Regions from separate parts of the Vibrio tubiashii ATCC 19109 genome, predicted to be linked through region 3. Evidence: riboswitches for the same ligand, from Rfam matches in the RefSeq annotation. Region 3 holds a riboswitch; each other region holds the start of a gene.

Region 1 (5,809 bases), on a different replicon from region 3:
TGAAGAAGAGAGCGCCCAACCAACATTGATGATGTTCACGTCTGAAAACTTCACACCCTCTTGGCCCAGCATAGTACCGATGGTGGCTTCTTCGTTGCCCGCAATCGCAATACCAATGTTTTTGCCTTTTAGGTCAGCCAGATTGTCGTTCTTGCCGTTATCTAGCACCATCAGTGTGTTAAGCGGCGTTGCAATCAGTGTCGCAGAGCGAATCAGTGGCAAACCGGCAGCGACATCAATGGTCAAGCTTGGTTGGTAGGAAATCGCCAAATCGACTTTGCCTGCAGCGACAAGTTTTGGCGGCGTGCTTGGATCGGCAGGTTCTTGGATCTCGACTTCTATGCCTTGCTGTTTAAAGTAACCACGCTCTTTAGCAATGACGATTGGCCCATGGTTAGGGTTAACAAACCAATCGAGCATTAGAGTGAGCTTCTTCTCTTCTGCAATGGCATTCGCTGATAATAGTGAGGTGAGTAGTGCCACTGCACTGATTTTTTTGGTTATTTTCACGGAGTATCCTTTCTTTATTGATTTTCCCAAGGAATAAATTTTTTAAGTAGTTTGTCTGTAATGAAATAGAGAGAAACGGAAAGCAGAGCGAGGATGAATAATGCGGCGAACATTTCATCGATGATCATGCGTGCATTCGCTTGAAGCATTAGGTAGCCAAGACCCGCACTTGAACCGACCCACTCTCCGACTACGGCACCTATCGGTGCAATCACAACGGCAACTCGAATACCTGAGGCCAAAGTTGGCAGCGCAGCAGGGAGTTGTATGTGTCTTAATAGCTGCCATTTACTTGCTCCCATTGTCTTGGCGAGATCGAGATAACCCTTTGGTGTATTGCGCAAACCGTCATAGCAACAAGTGGTCACAGGAAAGAAGATAATGATTGCCGCCATCACCACCTTGGACGCGATGCCGTACCCAAGCCAAAGCATCAGTACAGGCGCAATGGCAAACACCGGAATTGCTTGGCTCGCAATAAGCATGGGTAACAGCCAACGTTTTAATGGTTTAAACAGCAACATTTGCAGTGCAAAGATAAGCCCCATAGAGAGGCCAAGCAGTAAACCCAGTATGATTTCTTGCCCAGTAACAAGAGTGTGTTTCATGAGTACATCAAAACGTGAAATCAATCGCTCGAAGACATCTAGCGGAGCAGGCAAAATGAAGCTTGGCATATCAAAAAAAACCACAACGCTGTGCCAAATGCCCAAAATCACCAACAGGCTAACCGTCATACGCACCATTGGGTTTGTCACCTGAGCGTTGATTCTCTTATTAGGCAGCGTAAGTTCTAGATTCGTTACCTTACTCATAGTCTTGCTCCAACTTGTCTAGAATACTTCGCTGCAAAGCTGCGCACTCACCATCTATCTCGCGCGGAGGCAGTGAGGTAGGAACGTCCAACGGGTGCGCATAGGCAGGTACACCCTGAAGCAAATAGAGCGCATCCGATAAACGTACTGCTTCTTGGGGATCGTGGGTAATCAGCACAACGGTTTTGCCCTTGAGTAACTTGGCTGACAAGGATTGCAACTTATGGCGCGTGACGGCATCTAGCGCTGAAAAAGGCTCATCCATTAGCACAACAGGCTTGTCTTGCATCAGTGTACGCGCAAGGGCAACACGCTGACGCATTCCCCCAGATAACTGAGCAGGCATACTATTAACATGGGCAGCTAACCCAACCTGTTCAAGCAACTGAAGTGCTTTGTCATGATCAACATTTTGCGCACCAAAGTTACGGCTTAACATAACGTTATCTATGACATTTAACCAAGGCAGTAATAGGTCTTGCTGGGCCATGTAGGCGATTTGCTCATGTAAGTCTTGCCCTTGGCTTAGCTTAAGCGTCCCTTGCCACTCCACTTTGTTATCTAGCAAACCAGCTAAATACCGCAACAGAGTGGTTTTACCGCAGCCGCTTCGACCCAGCAGACTGGTCCACTTCCCAGCTGGGATGTGCATATCTAAGCCAGTTAGGGTCGGGGTTGGGCTATCGAGATAGCGAAGCTGTGACGCCTTGAGCTCTATCCCGATCGCTTTAGCGCACATTGGTGTGGCCACAGAAAAAGTGGTTCACTGGGCCATGACCTTGACCCACATCTAACTGATCGGCGTGCGCAATGGCTTGAGAGATATATTGCTTACCAAGATACACCGCTTTATGAAGACGGTTACCTTGAGCAAGGTATGAAGCAATGGCAGAAGAGAGGGTGCAACCTGTACCGTGCGTATTTTTGGTCGCGACACGTTTTGCGCTCAATAACTCACTGCTTTCTTGCTCAATAAGGAGATCATTACTGTTTTGGTCTTTCTCTAAGTGCCCACCTTTAAGCAGCACTGCTTTCGCCCCAAGCGCGCGTAATGACTCGATCATCGCCCCCATTTGCTCTTCATCTTGAGGAACCTCACCACCAATCAGAGCCGCCCCTTCAGGTAGGTTCGGGGTAATAAGATCCGCGAGTGGTAGCAGTTCTTGTTTGAGCGTAGAGATTGCCGATTGTTCTAGTAACAGATCACCGCTTGTTGCAACCATGACAGGGTCAACCACGAGATGCTTAGGTTGGTATTGACGTATTTTAGCCGCCACGACCTTAATGATTTCGGCATCAGCCAGCATACCAACCTTAACCGCGACGACATTCAAATCAGTAAATACGGCATCAAGCTGGCTTTCAATATGCGCTAATGGAATCGGGTGAATGGCGGTCACACCTCGGGTGTTTTGCGAAGTAATGGCTGTAATGACAGAGCACGCGTAACTGCCTGTCGCTGACATCGCTTTAATATCCGCTTGGATGCCTGCGCCGCCACCGCTGTCAGAGCCAGCAATGGTTAATACAATAGGTGTTGTGTCTTGTGAATGTGGCATAGATGCTCCTACTACAAGACGTATAGGAACTCTCGACCACGAAAAGAACGCTCATAAAGAGACTTACTATCGAATGCGAGTACACTAAACCCGAGAAATGGAATTAGTGTGCATAGTTCCCTACGTCAGTGCTAACTGAATCAGGTTCAACGGGTCTCGCTTCGCGATCTCAGCCCTTTCCCTATTGGGTAGGCTCCCCGACTATTTCCGCAGATGATAACAATAAAAGTAAATTTAGTGCATCACTTATTTGGTGCGATGCTACAAAAAACAAACAAAACATTAGCCCGCACATATGGTATTGATTGCTTATCTTTGTAACAGGATAAGTTTCTGAACTATAGTAACTTAGCTCACATGGAATTAAGGAGAGAGCTATGAGCCAGGAGGCACTACTATCTCGACTGAACGAGTTACCGAGAATCCAGAAGGTACTTCAAGAGCTTCTCGATATGGTCAACACAAGTGATGTCGACTTTAAAGAACTAGCGAATAAAATAGCAACGGATCAAGTTCTTAGCGCTAGATTGCTCCGTCTTGCCAATTCAGCTCATTTTGGAGGAAGCAAAAGCGTATCTTCGATAAATGAAGCCTTACTTCGAGTTGGAACAGGCCCCGTGAGAACATTAGTTGTCGCTTCAGTTCTCTCTAGTGCCTTCCCTAGAATTAAAACATTAGATATGGATAAATACTGGGAAGAAACGTTCGAAGTGTCGATTATTGCTAGCAAAATTGCCGTTGAGACAGGCATGGATAGCAATGAAGTTTTCACAACGGGCGTATTACACAACATTGGCGAGTTGATGATTCATACGTTAGTTCCAGAGCAAGCAAAAGCCATTGCAGAAAGAGCCGAAGCGGGTGAAAGTGCCATTGCGGTTCAGGAAGAAATATTAGATATCACAGCACCTACTCTTGGAGCAAAACTAGCCAAAACTTGGCGCTTCCCTGATGACATGGTCGACGCCATTGCAAATTTTGCGGAGCCACGAGATGCCGAGATTTCTCCTAAAATGGCCACCACTCTTCATTTGGCCCGTTCGATTCATCGCGACTGGGATCTGCTCGAAAGCGAAGAAGGCAAAGCTCGCTACCTTACCGAACACCCGGACTCTCGCTTGTTGCATATTTCAGCTGCCTTTGCACCAACAATCGACAAATATCGAGGCAATGGTCGTGACCTCGCATCCCACTTAAACGCCGCGTAAAACATAAGGTGAGCGTACGGCTCGCCTTTTTTCTATCAGAAACCTCTGTTATCGCATAAACTAATCTCGATAATTTTATGTTATGAGAAAGTACGATGATTAACCCTGTCTGGCTCAAAACCTTCGTTACCCTGCTCGATACAGGCCACTTTACCAAAACTGCTGAGAAGCTGTTTATGACTCAGCCTGGTGTTAGTCAACATATCAAAAAACTCGAGCAAGCTTGCGGCTATCCATTAATTGAAAGGCACAACAAAAGTTTTGAAGTTACAGAAGCTGGCCGTAGTGTTTACCAACATGCGATTCAGCTTGAGCGACAAGAGTCTGAACTGCTTAGCTCTTTAAACATGGAAGACCCTTTTTCAGGTGATGTTTCGCTGTCTTGTTCGGGTTCACTGGCACTATTGCTCTACCCACATCTACTCAATTTACAATGTAAATACTCGCAGCTCATATCAAGACTAGAGGCCGCGCCTCATCAAAAAATTGTTGCTGATGTCTTATCTGGCGCAACAGACATTGGAATTGTGACGCAGGTTCCATCTGATTCTCGGTTTAGTTCAGAAGTTTTAGGCAATGAGCCGCTATGTTTAATGCTGCCCAAATCACGTGCATCTAAAAATTTAAGCCAAGAGATGCTAAAAGAAATCGGTCTAATCCAACACCCGGACGCGATTCATTACCTTTCGATTTACTTTGCTCAATGCGGGGAGTCTGAGCTGGAGAAAATGAATATCGATGATATTCCGGTCACAGGCTACATCAATCAGTTGAGCCAAATCTTGCTGCCTGTTGCCAATGGATTAGGATTTACCGTCTTGCCCAAAAGCGCACTCGATTCGTTTGCCGAGAGTGAACGAATTTCTATCTTCGATCCAAGTAATGAAGTGGTAGAAACCTTGTATTTCTTGACTAAAAAACATCGCCAGCTACCGAAACGCCTTGAAACTATTAAAAACGAAGTGGTGCAACATTTTCAGCAGTAAAATGTACGCTCGTTAGCCAAAACTGATCGTGGTTTCTAACTCTTCAATCGAAGCGCCACCATTATCGCCAACAAGCACAATCGTCACAGCAAAGCGATTACCGTCTGTCGAACGTAAGAAGAAGGTTTCAATCTTTCTTTCCCCCATCACTAAGTACTGGGTTTTAATGCTATAGACCGAATAATCCCAGTGACCGGACTCGTCAATAACTAAAGAGCCTAATGTGCCAACCTTTGCAGTGACACTCTTAGGATTGAAACGAATGCGACGACGGTTTTCTCCACTGATCGAGAACATACCGGAGTCAAACAGCAATGGGGAGAAGTCACGCTGTACCATTGATAGTAGGCTCGCATCGCCCGACGATGCACCAAAAGAGTTCGCCATATGGGTGTTATTGGTCATTTGGTTTAGGTAAGCCATAACGTTCTCCTTAAGATATCTAGACTCAACTAATGTGAGCATTCATATCTTCTACTAACGCAATGTGCATGCCAAAACAGAAATACTCAACAAGGTGTATATAACTTCGTATTTTCAAATAGATAATATTTCCGCAAAAAATTCGCTATCTGCATTCTCAAAATGGGAAGCAAAACAAGAGTTATAGAGCCAAAATGAAAATATCATTCTCACATTGAATTTCACCGTCTAAAACTAAAAAGAGGAGCTCATTGCTCCCCCTGTAATTATTTCGACTGATAGTAAAGATCGTTATTCTATGTCTCGAC
Region 2 (5,809 bases), 340 kb from region 3:
GGAGAGCTGGAGAGCTGGAGAATTTTGAGGGTTGACGTGCGAACGTCAACCCTTTTTGTTTGGAACGCCTTGCTACGGAAACGGGGTGCGGGATACGCTGGCTTGTCAGACTAGTTTTCCAGCAGCGAAGCGCTCCATAGGGCGAAGTCCGTTCCCTCTCCTACTCCCCCGCACGAACAAAATCACTTAGCGCTTGGTTAGCATGACTCGATGACAGTTGTTCAATGTTATCCGCGACTTCGACTCGGCCATTGGAGACAAAGATAAAATCAGAGGCAATTGCCTTGGCGTCGCTGATATGGTGCGTCACCATGACTACAGTAATTTTCCTCTCTTCAGCTAACTTGCTTACCAAGTTAAGCATCTCTTCGCGCAGAATAGGATCAAGGGCAGAGAAAGGTTCATCGAGCAGCCATATCTTATGCGGTTGAACAAAACAGCGTGCTAACGCAACACGTTGACGCTGACCACCGGAAAGTTGCTCTGGTAATCGATCAAGATAAGCTTCAACCCCGACTTGCTGCGCGGCTTGCTCTACTAGCGCCTGCTGATCGGAAGTGAGCTTTAAGCCAGGGTGCAAGCCAAGCCCTATATTCTGACGCACGGTTAAATGAGCAAATAGGTTATGCTCTTGAAACAGCATAGCGAATGGGCGTTGATGTGGCTCTTTACCAACAATATTGCTGCCTTCAACCTCAATCGCTCCCTCGGTCGGCTCAATAAAACCCGCTACCAAAGCCAATAATGTCGATTTACCTGCGCCACTTGGCCCCATCAGGGCAACAATCGACTGCGGTGAAATCGAAGTATCAAAGTGAAACAGTTCATTGTGATAGTAGTAATCGACATTACTTAAGGTCAGCATGATTCACCTTCGAGTTGGCTTTTAATAAGGTTTCAATGAGCGTGAAACAGCCGACGCTCAAGAACAATAGAGTTACAGAGACTACTGCGGCAGATTCCATTTGGTAACTACCGAGCAGTTGGAATAGGTAAAGTGGCAAGGTGCGAAATTCCTGACTACCAAACAGTGCAATCGCACTTAAATCACCAATCGCAAACATAAAACTGATCGCAAAGGCATGAGCCATCGGCTTTTTCAGCGCCTTCCACTCAACCACTTTAAAACGATTCCAACCTTTCATGCCTAAACTGGCACAAACATATTGATACTGCTGCTCAACATGCAGCATTGGCTGAGAGAGCGTTTTAATCACATATGGCAGACCCATTAACGCGTTCACGGCTACGACAACCACTAGCGCTAAGCTAAATACATCCGTAAATGAGCGCAGCAATAGAAACAGTCCGGTGGAAATCACGAGACCGGGTGTGACAAGAATAATGGTGCCAATCAACTCAATATGATCCGCACTCTTCTCACGATAGTTAAGGCGCAATCTCCGGCTGGTTAACAAGATGGCAATGCCAGCAATCACCGCTATCACACTTGCCATGGTCGCCACTTTCACGGACGCCCATAGCGCCTGCCAAAAGCGCTCATCGGTGAAAACATAAACCGCGTGACTGTTAAGACCACTGAGCAGCACCATCAGTAACGGAGGTAGCACCAGCAGCATTGAAAAGGCTATCCATCCCCAATCCCAACACTTAGAAACAAACGAGTCTTTAGACAAGTAAATAATCTGAGTCTGCGAGCCAGAGGTGACTGAAATCGGTTTTGCTAAACGTTGAATGGTCAGCGCCATCACACCACACAGCATCATTTGCCAGATAGCCAATAGCGCGCCAGCTTGGAGATCGAAATCAAACTTAATGGCTTGATAGATGGCCAACTCAATCGTGGTTGATTTAGGCCCACCACCGAGTGCCATTACGGTTGCAAAACTGGTAAAGCAGAGCATGAACACCAAGCCACTGACATGAGGTAATTGCTGTCGTAGACGCGGCCACTCAATCCAGCGAAATTTATCCCTGTGTCCCATGCCAAGATGGGCGCACAGTTTATGCTGCTCTTGTGGAATAGAGTCTAATGCCTGCAGCAGCAATCGGGTCGCATAAGGAAGATTAAAAAACACATGCGCCAACAAAATCCCATTCAGCCCATATATTGAGAACGGCAACTTGCTGTCTAGGCTTTTGAACAATTCAGCAATCAAACCACTATTGCCATAAATGGCAAGAAGGCCAAACACCCCGACTAAGACAGGCAACACCAGTGTGGTAGCAAACAGTTTGAGTAACAGGGATTTACCCCTAAATCGACGGCGAGATAACGCATGCGCGACTGGGATGGCAAAACCAACACTGAGCAAAGTAGAGAGAAAAGACTGATAGAAACTGAATTTGGTGACATGTCGATAGTATGGATCACTCCACACCTGACTGATATCTAGCGATGGCGCGTTAACCAGTAAAGCACCAAGAGCAGAAACGACAAAGGTCGCGATGAATATCGCGACCCATAAGCCAATTTTTGGGGTATTACGCAAAAGAGCCTCTTAGAATGTCAGCGCACTTTGCCATTCGCGAATCCAAGATTTACGATTTTCGGCCACTTCGTCGGCGCTAAAGGTCAGAGCCTTGCTTGGAAGAGTTAGGGTTTCAAAACCTTCAGGCAGTGCAACGTCTGTGACTGGGTACATCCAGTTACCTGTTGGCATCGCTGATTGGAACTCATCACTAAGAATAAAGTTCATAAACTCATCGGCTAGCTTTTGATTTTTAGACGCTTTTACCTTCGCAGCCACTTCCACTTGAGTGTAGTGACCTTCGGTAAAATCAGCGGCTGCATACTTGTTGTCACTTTCGGCAATCAAGTGATAGGCAGGTGACGTGGTGTAAGAGAGAACCAGATCAGACTCACCTTCGAGGAACATTGAATACGCTTCAGACCAACCTTTAGTCACAGTTACGGTTTTCTTGGCTAGATTTTGCCAAGCCTGAGTCACGTCATCTCCGTAAACAGACTTCATCCACAGCATCAGACCTTGCCCTGGTGTTGAAGTACGTGGATCTTGATAGATCACTTTCAGATCATCGCGAGACTCCACCAGCTCTTTCAAGCTTTTTGGTGGGTTAGCTAGCTTCTCTTTGTTGTAAACAAACGCAAAGTAGCCGAAATCATAAGGAACGAAAGTTTTGTCTGCCCACCCATTTGGCAATGAAACCTTGCTAGTGTCTACGCTATGTTCAGCCAACAAACCTGTCTTTTTCGCTTCCGCTATTAGGTTGTTGTCTAAGCCTAAAATGATATCCGCTTTGCTGTTGTCACCTTCTAAACGTAGACGGTTAAGGATAGAAACACCATCATCCAACGCGACGAAATTAACATCACAACCACAATGCGCTTCAAACGCTTTTTCTACAACAGGACCTGGGCCCCAATCGGCGGCAAAAGAGTCGTAGGTATAAACGGTTAAACTGTTTTCTGTGGCTGTCGCTGAGAATGTCGCCAGCGTTGCTAACGCTAGGGTACTAATTGAAATGGTGCTTAGAGTGTTTTTCACTGCTCGCTCTCTCCTTGTCTGAGCGGCACAGGCTTGAGAAGCGGAGTTCAAATCCAAACTCAATTCCTACGCCAGCATTATCTGGTTCAGGTACACGGGTCCCAAGCGATAGCTCGATCTCAGCTGACGCTAACATAAATTAGGTCAATAGCTCCCCGATGAGTAACGGTCGAATTGTAATAGTTATGTGACTCAATAGCTAGCGCCGTTCACATATCAGCTCTGACGAGAGTCGTAGCCCCAGCGAGGGACCAATCCTTGATCTATTCCTAGATGATCAAGAATACGCGCGACCATAAAATCAACCAGATCCTCTATCGATTTGGGTTGATGATAAAAACCTGGCGCAGCAGGCATGATGGTTACGCCCATTTGTGACAACTTGTGCATATTCTCTAGATGCAGGGTAGAGAATGGGGTCTCACGAACCACTAGCAGCAGTTGGCCGCGCTCTTTCATCACCACGTCTGCAGCACGTTCAATCAGGTTATCAGACATACCGTGAGCGATCGCCGCAACACTTCCTGCAGAACAAGGACAGACGACCATCTGTTTCGGCGCAGCAGAGCCTGATGCTACCGGAGAGAACCAATCGTCTTTACCGCATACAACCAGCTTGTCTGGGTCGCAATTGAGATGCTCAACCAAAGTTTGCTTAGCCGAATCAGGATTAGCTGGCAGTTTAAGGTCATGTTCAGTTGCAAGCACCACTCTCGCAGCGGATGAAACAAGCAGATAGACTTGGTAATCAGCAGCCAGAAGGCACTCTAAAAGGCGTAAACCATAAGGAGCACCAGAGGCACCGGTAAAGGCTAAGGTGATGGCTTTTTGTTGTTTAATCATATTAAAAAACTACACTATTGCTCTAGCTTTGCCAGAAGCTTATTGTGAATACCTTCGAACCCGCCATTGCTCATAACCAGAATCTGGTCACCTGAACTAGCACTAGCAACAATTTGCTCCACTAGCTCATCGACATTATCTGAGGTTCGCGCAGGTTGATCACATTGTTCTGCAATATCTTCCACCGACCAATCAATCGAGTCGGGTTGATATAAGAACACTTGATCGGCTTTTTGTAACGACGCGGCCAACGTATCCTTGTGTACACCTCGCTTCATTGTAGCGCTGCGCGGTTCGAGTACTGCGATAATTTTGCTATCGCCGACCTTGTTACGTAATCCACCGAGCGTCAGTTCAATCGCGGTCGGATGATGGGCAAAATCGTCGTAAACCGTGATGCCATTGACCTCACCTTTGAGCTCCAAGCGGCGTTTGGTATTGATGAATTTGGCTAGAGATTCACAAGCTAGGTCTGGGGTGACCCCGACATGACGCGCTGCTGCTATCGCCATCAAAGCGTTATCTACATTGTGATCACCAACTAGGTTCCAACTCACAATACCCACTTGCTCACCTTGGAACAGTACTTTGAACTGCGAACCATCAATGTTTATTTTCTCCGCCTGCCAGTCACCTTGCTCACCACTAAACTCGGTTTCGCTCCAACAGCCGCGCTCAAGTACATCTTGTAGCGCACCATCTTGTTTCGGTGCAAAAATGCGTCCATTGCCCGGCACTGTGCGAACAAGATGATGAAACTGACGTTTTATCGCTTCAAGATCGTCAAAGATGTCAGCATGATCGAACTCCAGGTTGTTCATGACCAAGGTGCGAGGGTGGTAGTGGACAAACTTAGAACGCTTATCGAAAAAAGCACTGTCATATTCATCAGCTTCAACGACAAAGAACATGCTTTCACCAAGACGGGCTGAGAGACCGAAGTTACCCAGTACACCACCGACTAAGAAGCCCGGCTTATAGCCACAGTCTTCTAAGATCCACGCCAACATACTGGACGTTGTGGTTTTTCCATGAGTACCAGACACCGCTAATACCCAACGGTCATGAAGTAAGAACTCTTGTAACCACTGCGGACCAGAGGTGTAACGCAGGTTATTATTCAGTACATATTCGACACATGGGTTGCCGCGGCTCATCGCATTACCAATCACCACTAAGTCTGGTGCTGGGTCGAGTTGTGACGGGTCAAAGCCTTCTATAATTTCAATACCTTGAGATTCGAGTAGAGTACTCATGGGCGGATAAACATTGGCATCACATCCCGTGACTTTATGTCCTAGCTGACGCGCTAATACAGCTGCACCACCCATAAAAGTGCCACAGATCCCCAGTATATGAATATGCATAGAAAAGCCTTGTTCTAAGCGGAAAATATTGCACTCATTATGGCGACAATACGGCAAAAAGCGAACTACTTTAGACAGAGAATTGACTCACTGATTACGCTTTGTTCGCTCTCTGAGCTCTCATCGCTG
Region 3 (5,809 bases):
AGACTGAGTTGGGCTTACACCCAACTCAACCTCTTCGACGCAAAAACCCCGTTCTTTCGCCAACAACAAACATTGCTGAACTAAGCCTGTTAGCTCAATCAATGATGACGGAATTAGGATTTTGCTCATTAGTCACTTACCTCTGCATGAGCTGCTGGGTGGTATAGCTCAGAACCTGTATCTCGAAACTCCTGCGATTTTTGACGCATACCTTCAAGTGGATCGTCGAGCATTTTAATCGAGATAGCTTGGTCCGCCGCTACTTGTTCAGTATCTTTCGCGTACTCTCGTACCTCTTGTGAAATCTTCATTGAACAGAACTTAGGTCCACACATTGAACAGAAGTGTGCAACCTTTCCAGACTCTTGAGGTAGAGTTTCATCGTGGTAAGCTCGTGCAGTGTCAGGATCTAGCGATAAGTTGAACTGGTCTTCCCAACGGAATTCAAAACGCGCTTTAGAAAGCGCATTATCACGGACCTGAGCACCAGGATGACCTTTGGCTAAGTCGGCCGCATGTGCTGCGAGCTTATAGGTGATCATACCTACCTTAACGTCTTCTTTGTTCGGTAAGCCAAGGTGCTCTTTTGGAGTAACGTAACAAAGCATCGCACAGCCATACCAACCAATCATCGCGGCACCAATACCTGAAGTGATATGATCATAGCCCGGCGCAACATCGGTTGTCAGTGGGCCAAGGGTGTAAAACGGCGCTTCATGACAGTGCTCTAGCTGCTCTTCCATGTTCTCTTTGATCATATGCATCGGAATATGGCCAGGCCCTTCAATAATGACCTGTACGTCATATTCCCAAGCAATCTTGGTTAGTTCACCAAGAGTACGAAGCTCAGCAAATTGCGCTTCATCGTTCGCATCGGCTACTGAGCCAGGACGTAATCCATCGCCAAGAGAAAGCGCCACATCATACTTGGCACAGATTTCACAAATCTCGCGGAAGTGAGTATATAAGAAGCTTTCCTGATGATGCGCTAAACACCATTTCGCGATAATAGAACCACCACGAGAAACAATGCCAGTCACACGTTTTGCCGTCATAGGTACATAGCGAAGTAGCAAACCTGCGTGAATAGTGAAGTAATCGACGCCCTGCTCTGCTTGCTCAATCAGAGTATCGCGCATCACTTCCCAGTTGAGGTTTTCCGCAATGCCGTTTACTTTTTCAAGCGCTTGGTACATTGGCACAGTACCAATCGGCACCGGGCTGTTACGTAAAATCCACTCACGAGTTTCATGAATATTGCGGCCAGTAGACAGATCCATAACAGTATCGCCACCCCAGCGAGTCGCCCATACTAGCTTCTCAACCTCTTCCTCAATTGAAGATGTCACTGATGAATTACCGATATTAGCGTTTACTTTAACTAAGAAGTTACGCCCAATAATCATTGGTTCAGATTCTGGGTGGTTAATATTGGAAGGGATAATCGCTCGACCTTCTGCGACTTCTTTACGAACAAATTCTGCAGTAATGTCTTTGGGTAAGTTGGCCCCAAAGCTTTGACCAGGGTGCTGCTGATTTAACACCTGATCGCGATATTGAGCGCGACCCATGTTTTCACGTAGGGCGATGTATTCCATCTCTGGGGTAACAATACCCTTGCGCGCATAGTGCAGCTGAGTGACACACTGACCATCTTTAGCACGTCTAATTCGTGGCAAATTGCCATAACGTAGCTCATCAAGCGTCTCGTCTTCTAAACGCTCCTTGGTGTATACCGAGCTAACATCGTCGAGTAATTCAGTATCGGCACGTTCTTCAATCCACCCTTCTCTTAGCTTTGGTAGGCCGCTGTAAAGGTCAATAGTGTGTTCTGGGTCAGTGTATACACCAGAAGTATCGTAAACACGTACAGGCTCATTGGGCTCTAAAATAGGCGCTTCTTTTGTGCCCCCGATAAGACTATCCGCGAGTGAGATTTCTCGCATAGGCACACGAATATCTGGGCGTGAACCCTCTACATAGACTTTGCTTGAATTTGGGTACGGCTGTACCGAAAGTGTATCAATGAACTGTTTTGCTTCCAGTCTCGCTTGTTTGCGACTCGACATAGCATTTTTCCTTGCTTTGTTATTCTTAGATAAAAAGTAATGGGATAAAAATGCTTGGCGGAAAGATGCGACAAGAGGAATCGAATTATGACCTTATTAGTCTGCACTAATGGTATATAACAACATTCGACTATTTGATAGGTAACCAGAAAGAACTCTGGTGTAGATATCTTCTCTTGTTCCCTTCGCAGATTCTAATCTGATCAGGTTCAACGGATCCCGAATAAACGGTCTCAGCCTTATGGCACTCCGACAAGTAATTGCAGTATATAAAAACGGCTTGGGTAAACCAAGCCGTGATGAACAATAATTAGCTAAATTTTAACCAACATTAGCTCTTGATGAGTATTTGAAAACCAATCCATGCGGCAGAAATGCTTAAAAAGACATTCAGCAACACGTTCAAACTCATCTTAAAAAATGCACCTTGCTGCATTAGAAGCACATTATCCATAGAGAATGTAGAGAAGGTGGTGAGTGCTCCAAGAAAGCCCAATCCGATAATTTGGCGCCATGGTTCGGTAGCTAGCATCTCATTTTCAAAAGCCGCAATAAGCAAGCCCATAATAAAAGAACCGACCACGTTAACAGTTAGCGTACCGTATGGAAAGCCACGCCCAAGAAGCACAACACAAAGCTCTGAAACAAGATAACGAGAGCATGCTCCAAATGCACCACCGAGTGCGATAAAACCCAATATTGAAAACTGACCCATAATTCCTCCAATTGACTGGGTGTATTGTAGCCAAAATACACGCTCACGGAAGATCATAAATTAAGATTTAGCCATTGCTAACTGCAAACATTTTAAAAGTTACAGGAGTCACTTAACTTCTATATATCCCATTAGACCGGTTTTCATATGCTCGATCACATGACAGTGATACATCCAGCGCCCTGGATTATCCGCCACGAACGCTGCGATAGCCGTGCCGTTTTTGCCTAGTAAAACAGTGTCAGTGTGGAAAGGCTCGTCGACCTTTTTACCATTGAGCTCTAATACTGTGAATGTATGGCCATGGATATGAATTGGGTGATGATACTGAGTGACATTCTTGAGATAGAAAACATAAGTTTTGCCCAGTTGTAACGAAGCGAGTGGCTCGGGAATATTATCTTTCGACATCCCTTCCCAAGCCCGTTTGTTGGTTAACCAAAACTTAGGAACTGACTTACCATCTTTTCCAACCGGTGAAATTGCTCCTTCCCATTCAAATACGAAGTCGACTCTCTCCGCATTGGCTAAATCAAGATCAGGCACTGGATTAAGAGGAAGTTGAGGGATCGGTCTGTGATCGGAAAGATCAGACCTGATCGCTTCAAACTCACACAGAGGAAACGGAAATCTGCCTTTCATGTATCGGACGTAAACGGACTCTCCTTGCTTCGGAGCTCTTAAGGCAAGGTCAACCCTCATACCTGGGCCAATTTTATGTTGAGAGAGCTTATAGGGAGTTTTAATCGGGTTACCATCGATGGCTATCACCCATGCTTCCGCCCCTTCAATAGCAATCGGATAGGTAATGGTATTATCGACGTTTGCGATACGCAGCCGAGTAGTGGCATTTTCCTTTAATTGATACTTAGGCTCATGTACACCATTGACGCTACTCCACTCTCCGGGGGTTCCCATTCTCGCGCTAAGACGAGGGATCATTAACTCTTTCCACTGCCCCTGTTTATCAAGGTGCCAGTGCTTAAGCATCAACTCGTGTTCTTCACCAAACTCTACTGGAACCGCTTCTTCGACGATGATCAGTCCCACTAAACCCATACCAAGTTGCTTGACGCTATTCATATGTGGGTGATACCAGAAGGTCCCTGCATCAGGTGGGGTAAAGCGATACTCGAAAGTTTCACCCGGCATGATTGGTGCCTGACTTAAGAATGGTACACCATCCATTTCTATTGGAATTCTTAGCCCATGCCAGTGAATCGTGGTTGGCTCTAAAAGCTTATTGGTAAATCTGATCGTAACTTCTTGTCCTTGACGACAACGAATCGTTGGGGCTGGAATCTCACCATTAAATCCAAGTACATTCGTTGTATAACCAGGTACTAGTTCGGCCGTTGCTGGCTCTGCGGTGAGCTCATAAACGAACTCACCCTTATCACTCTTAGCACGAGTTAGAGTACATGCAGGCAAAACGCTTAATGCAGAAACAGCTAATCCTGTTTTAATAAAGTGGCGACGAGAAATATCCATAAACTAGAGACAATTGAGTAAACAAGTTACCAAATGTAACAGATTAGTAAGAATAATTCTCAACAAGGAATCGAGTTTGAGAGCTAGGGGTGATGTACTCGCCTTTAGAAAAACAAAAAGGCTCCAGCATTTCTGCTAGAGCCTTGAATATGGCAGGGTGGAAAGATTCGACTGGGCTGGCACTCCAGCTCCCGGCACGCTCGTCTTTGGTAATGGCGAAATCCGCTGCTTTGATTTGACACGAATACGAAAAAAGCCTCAGCATTTCTGCTGAGGCTTTCGAAGATGGCAGGGGTGGAGAGATTCGAACTCCCAACACGCGGATTTGGAATCCGCTGCTCTGCCAATTGGAGCTACACCCCTAAATTTTTCTACAATCAGGTTCGAATAGATTCGAACTCCCAACACGCCCTATCACAAGGTATTTGGGGAATCCGCTGCTCTTTGTTCTTTCGAATTGGAGCTACACCCCTGTAGAATCTTTCAAATTGTAGATTCGAAAAAACCTCGCCATAGCGAGGTTTCGAAATAAGTGGCGGAGCGGACGGGACTCGAACCCGCGACCCCCGGCGTGACAGGCCGGTATTCTAACCAACTGAACTACCGCTCCGCACTGGTTAGACTCTTGAGTCTAAATTTAAAGCCTGGCGATGTCCTACTCTCACATGGGGAAGCCCCACACTACCATCGGCGCTAATTCGTTTCACTTCTGAGTTCGGCATGGAATCAGGTGGGTCCAAATCGCTATGGTCGCCAAGCAAATTCTTAATTCGGAAAGCTGTTTTAAGTTCTGTAATTACACATTCAAAGTTCTTGCTTTGAGTCCATCAAAACCCTTTGGGTGTTGTATGGTTAAGCCTCACGGGCAATTAGTACAGGTTAGCTCAACGCCTCACAACGCTTACACACCCTGCCTATCAACGTTCTAGTCTCGAACAACCCTTTAGGACCCTCAAGGGGTCAGGGAAGACTCATCTCAGGGCTCGCTTCCCGCTTAGATGCTTTCAGCGGTTATCGATTCCGAACTTAGCTACCGGGCAATGCGTCTGGCGACACAACCCGAACACCAGAGGTTCGTCCACTCCGGTCCTCTCGTACTAGGAGCAGCCCCCTTCAATCTTCCAACGCCCACGGCAGATAGGGACCGAACTGTCTCACGACGTTCTAAACCCAGCTCGCGTACCACTTTAAATGGCGAACAGCCATACCCTTGGGACCGACTTCAGCCCCAGGATGTGATGAGCCGACATCGAGGTGCCAAACACCGCCGTCGATATGAACTCTTGGGCGGTATCAGCCTGTTATCCCCGGAGTACCTTTTATCCGTTGAGCGATGGCCCTTCCATACAGAACCACCGGATCACTATGACCTGCTTTCGCACCTGCTCGAATTGTCATTCTCGCAGTCAAGCGGGCTTATGCCATTGCACTAACCTCACGATGTCCAACCGTGATTAGCCCACCTTCGTGCTCCTCCGTTACTCTTTGGGAGGAGACCGCCCCAGTCAAACTACCCACCAGGCACTGTCCTCAA

The links. Region 3 has a riboswitch for thiamine pyrophosphate ahead of thiC (phosphomethylpyrimidine synthase ThiC). Riboswitches for the same ligand answer to the same signal wherever they lie in the genome.
Region 1: linked by a shared signal. The riboswitch ahead of thiD (bifunctional hydroxymethylpyrimidine kinase/phosphomethylpyrimidine kinase) and the one ahead of thiC (phosphomethylpyrimidine synthase ThiC) in region 3 are both predicted to bind thiamine pyrophosphate.
Region 2: linked by a shared signal. The riboswitch ahead of thiB (thiamine ABC transporter substrate binding subunit) and the one ahead of thiC (phosphomethylpyrimidine synthase ThiC) in region 3 are both predicted to bind thiamine pyrophosphate.

What each region holds. Positions count from the first base shown of each region.
Region 1 is NZ_CP009355.1:1,680,501-1,686,309, forward strand. Features, by position in the region: gene IX91_RS22765 (ABC transporter substrate-binding protein) at 1-510, opposite strand, end outside; partial or broken gene IX91_RS22770 (ABC transporter permease) at 525-1,238, opposite strand; gene IX91_RS22775 (ABC transporter ATP-binding protein) at 1,318-2,064, opposite strand; gene thiD (bifunctional hydroxymethylpyrimidine kinase/phosphomethylpyrimidine kinase) at 2,054-2,884, opposite strand; TPP riboswitch at 2,985-3,094, opposite strand; gene IX91_RS22785 (HDOD domain-containing protein) at 3,262-4,092, shown strand; gene IX91_RS22790 (LysR family transcriptional regulator) at 4,188-5,078, shown strand; gene IX91_RS22795 (VCBS domain-containing protein) at 5,091-5,501, opposite strand; gene IX91_RS26445 (VCBS domain-containing protein) at 5,798-5,809, opposite strand, start outside.
Region 2 is NZ_CP009354.1:2,913,629-2,919,437, forward strand. Features, by position in the region: gene thiQ (thiamine ABC transporter ATP-binding protein) at 161-865, opposite strand; gene thiP (thiamine/thiamine pyrophosphate ABC transporter permease ThiP) at 849-2,453, opposite strand; gene thiB (thiamine ABC transporter substrate binding subunit) at 2,463-3,449, opposite strand; TPP riboswitch at 3,517-3,638, opposite strand; gene IX91_RS13270 (flavin prenyltransferase UbiX) at 3,687-4,313, opposite strand; gene mpl (UDP-N-acetylmuramate:L-alanyl-gamma-D-glutamyl-meso-diaminopimelate ligase) at 4,328-5,680, opposite strand.
Region 3 is NZ_CP009354.1:3,252,881-3,258,689, forward strand. Features, by position in the region: gene IX91_RS14935 (thiamine phosphate synthase) at 1-129, opposite strand, end outside; gene thiC (phosphomethylpyrimidine synthase ThiC) at 129-2,069, opposite strand; TPP riboswitch at 2,233-2,331, opposite strand; gene crcB (fluoride efflux transporter CrcB) at 2,401-2,784, opposite strand; gene IX91_RS14950 (multicopper oxidase family protein) at 2,893-4,275, opposite strand; tRNA gene IX91_RS14960 (tRNA-Trp) at 4,562-4,638, opposite strand; tRNA gene IX91_RS14965 (tRNA-Asp) at 4,809-4,885, opposite strand; rRNA gene rrf (5S ribosomal RNA) at 4,918-5,033, opposite strand; rRNA gene IX91_RS14975 (23S ribosomal RNA) at 5,124-5,809, opposite strand, start outside.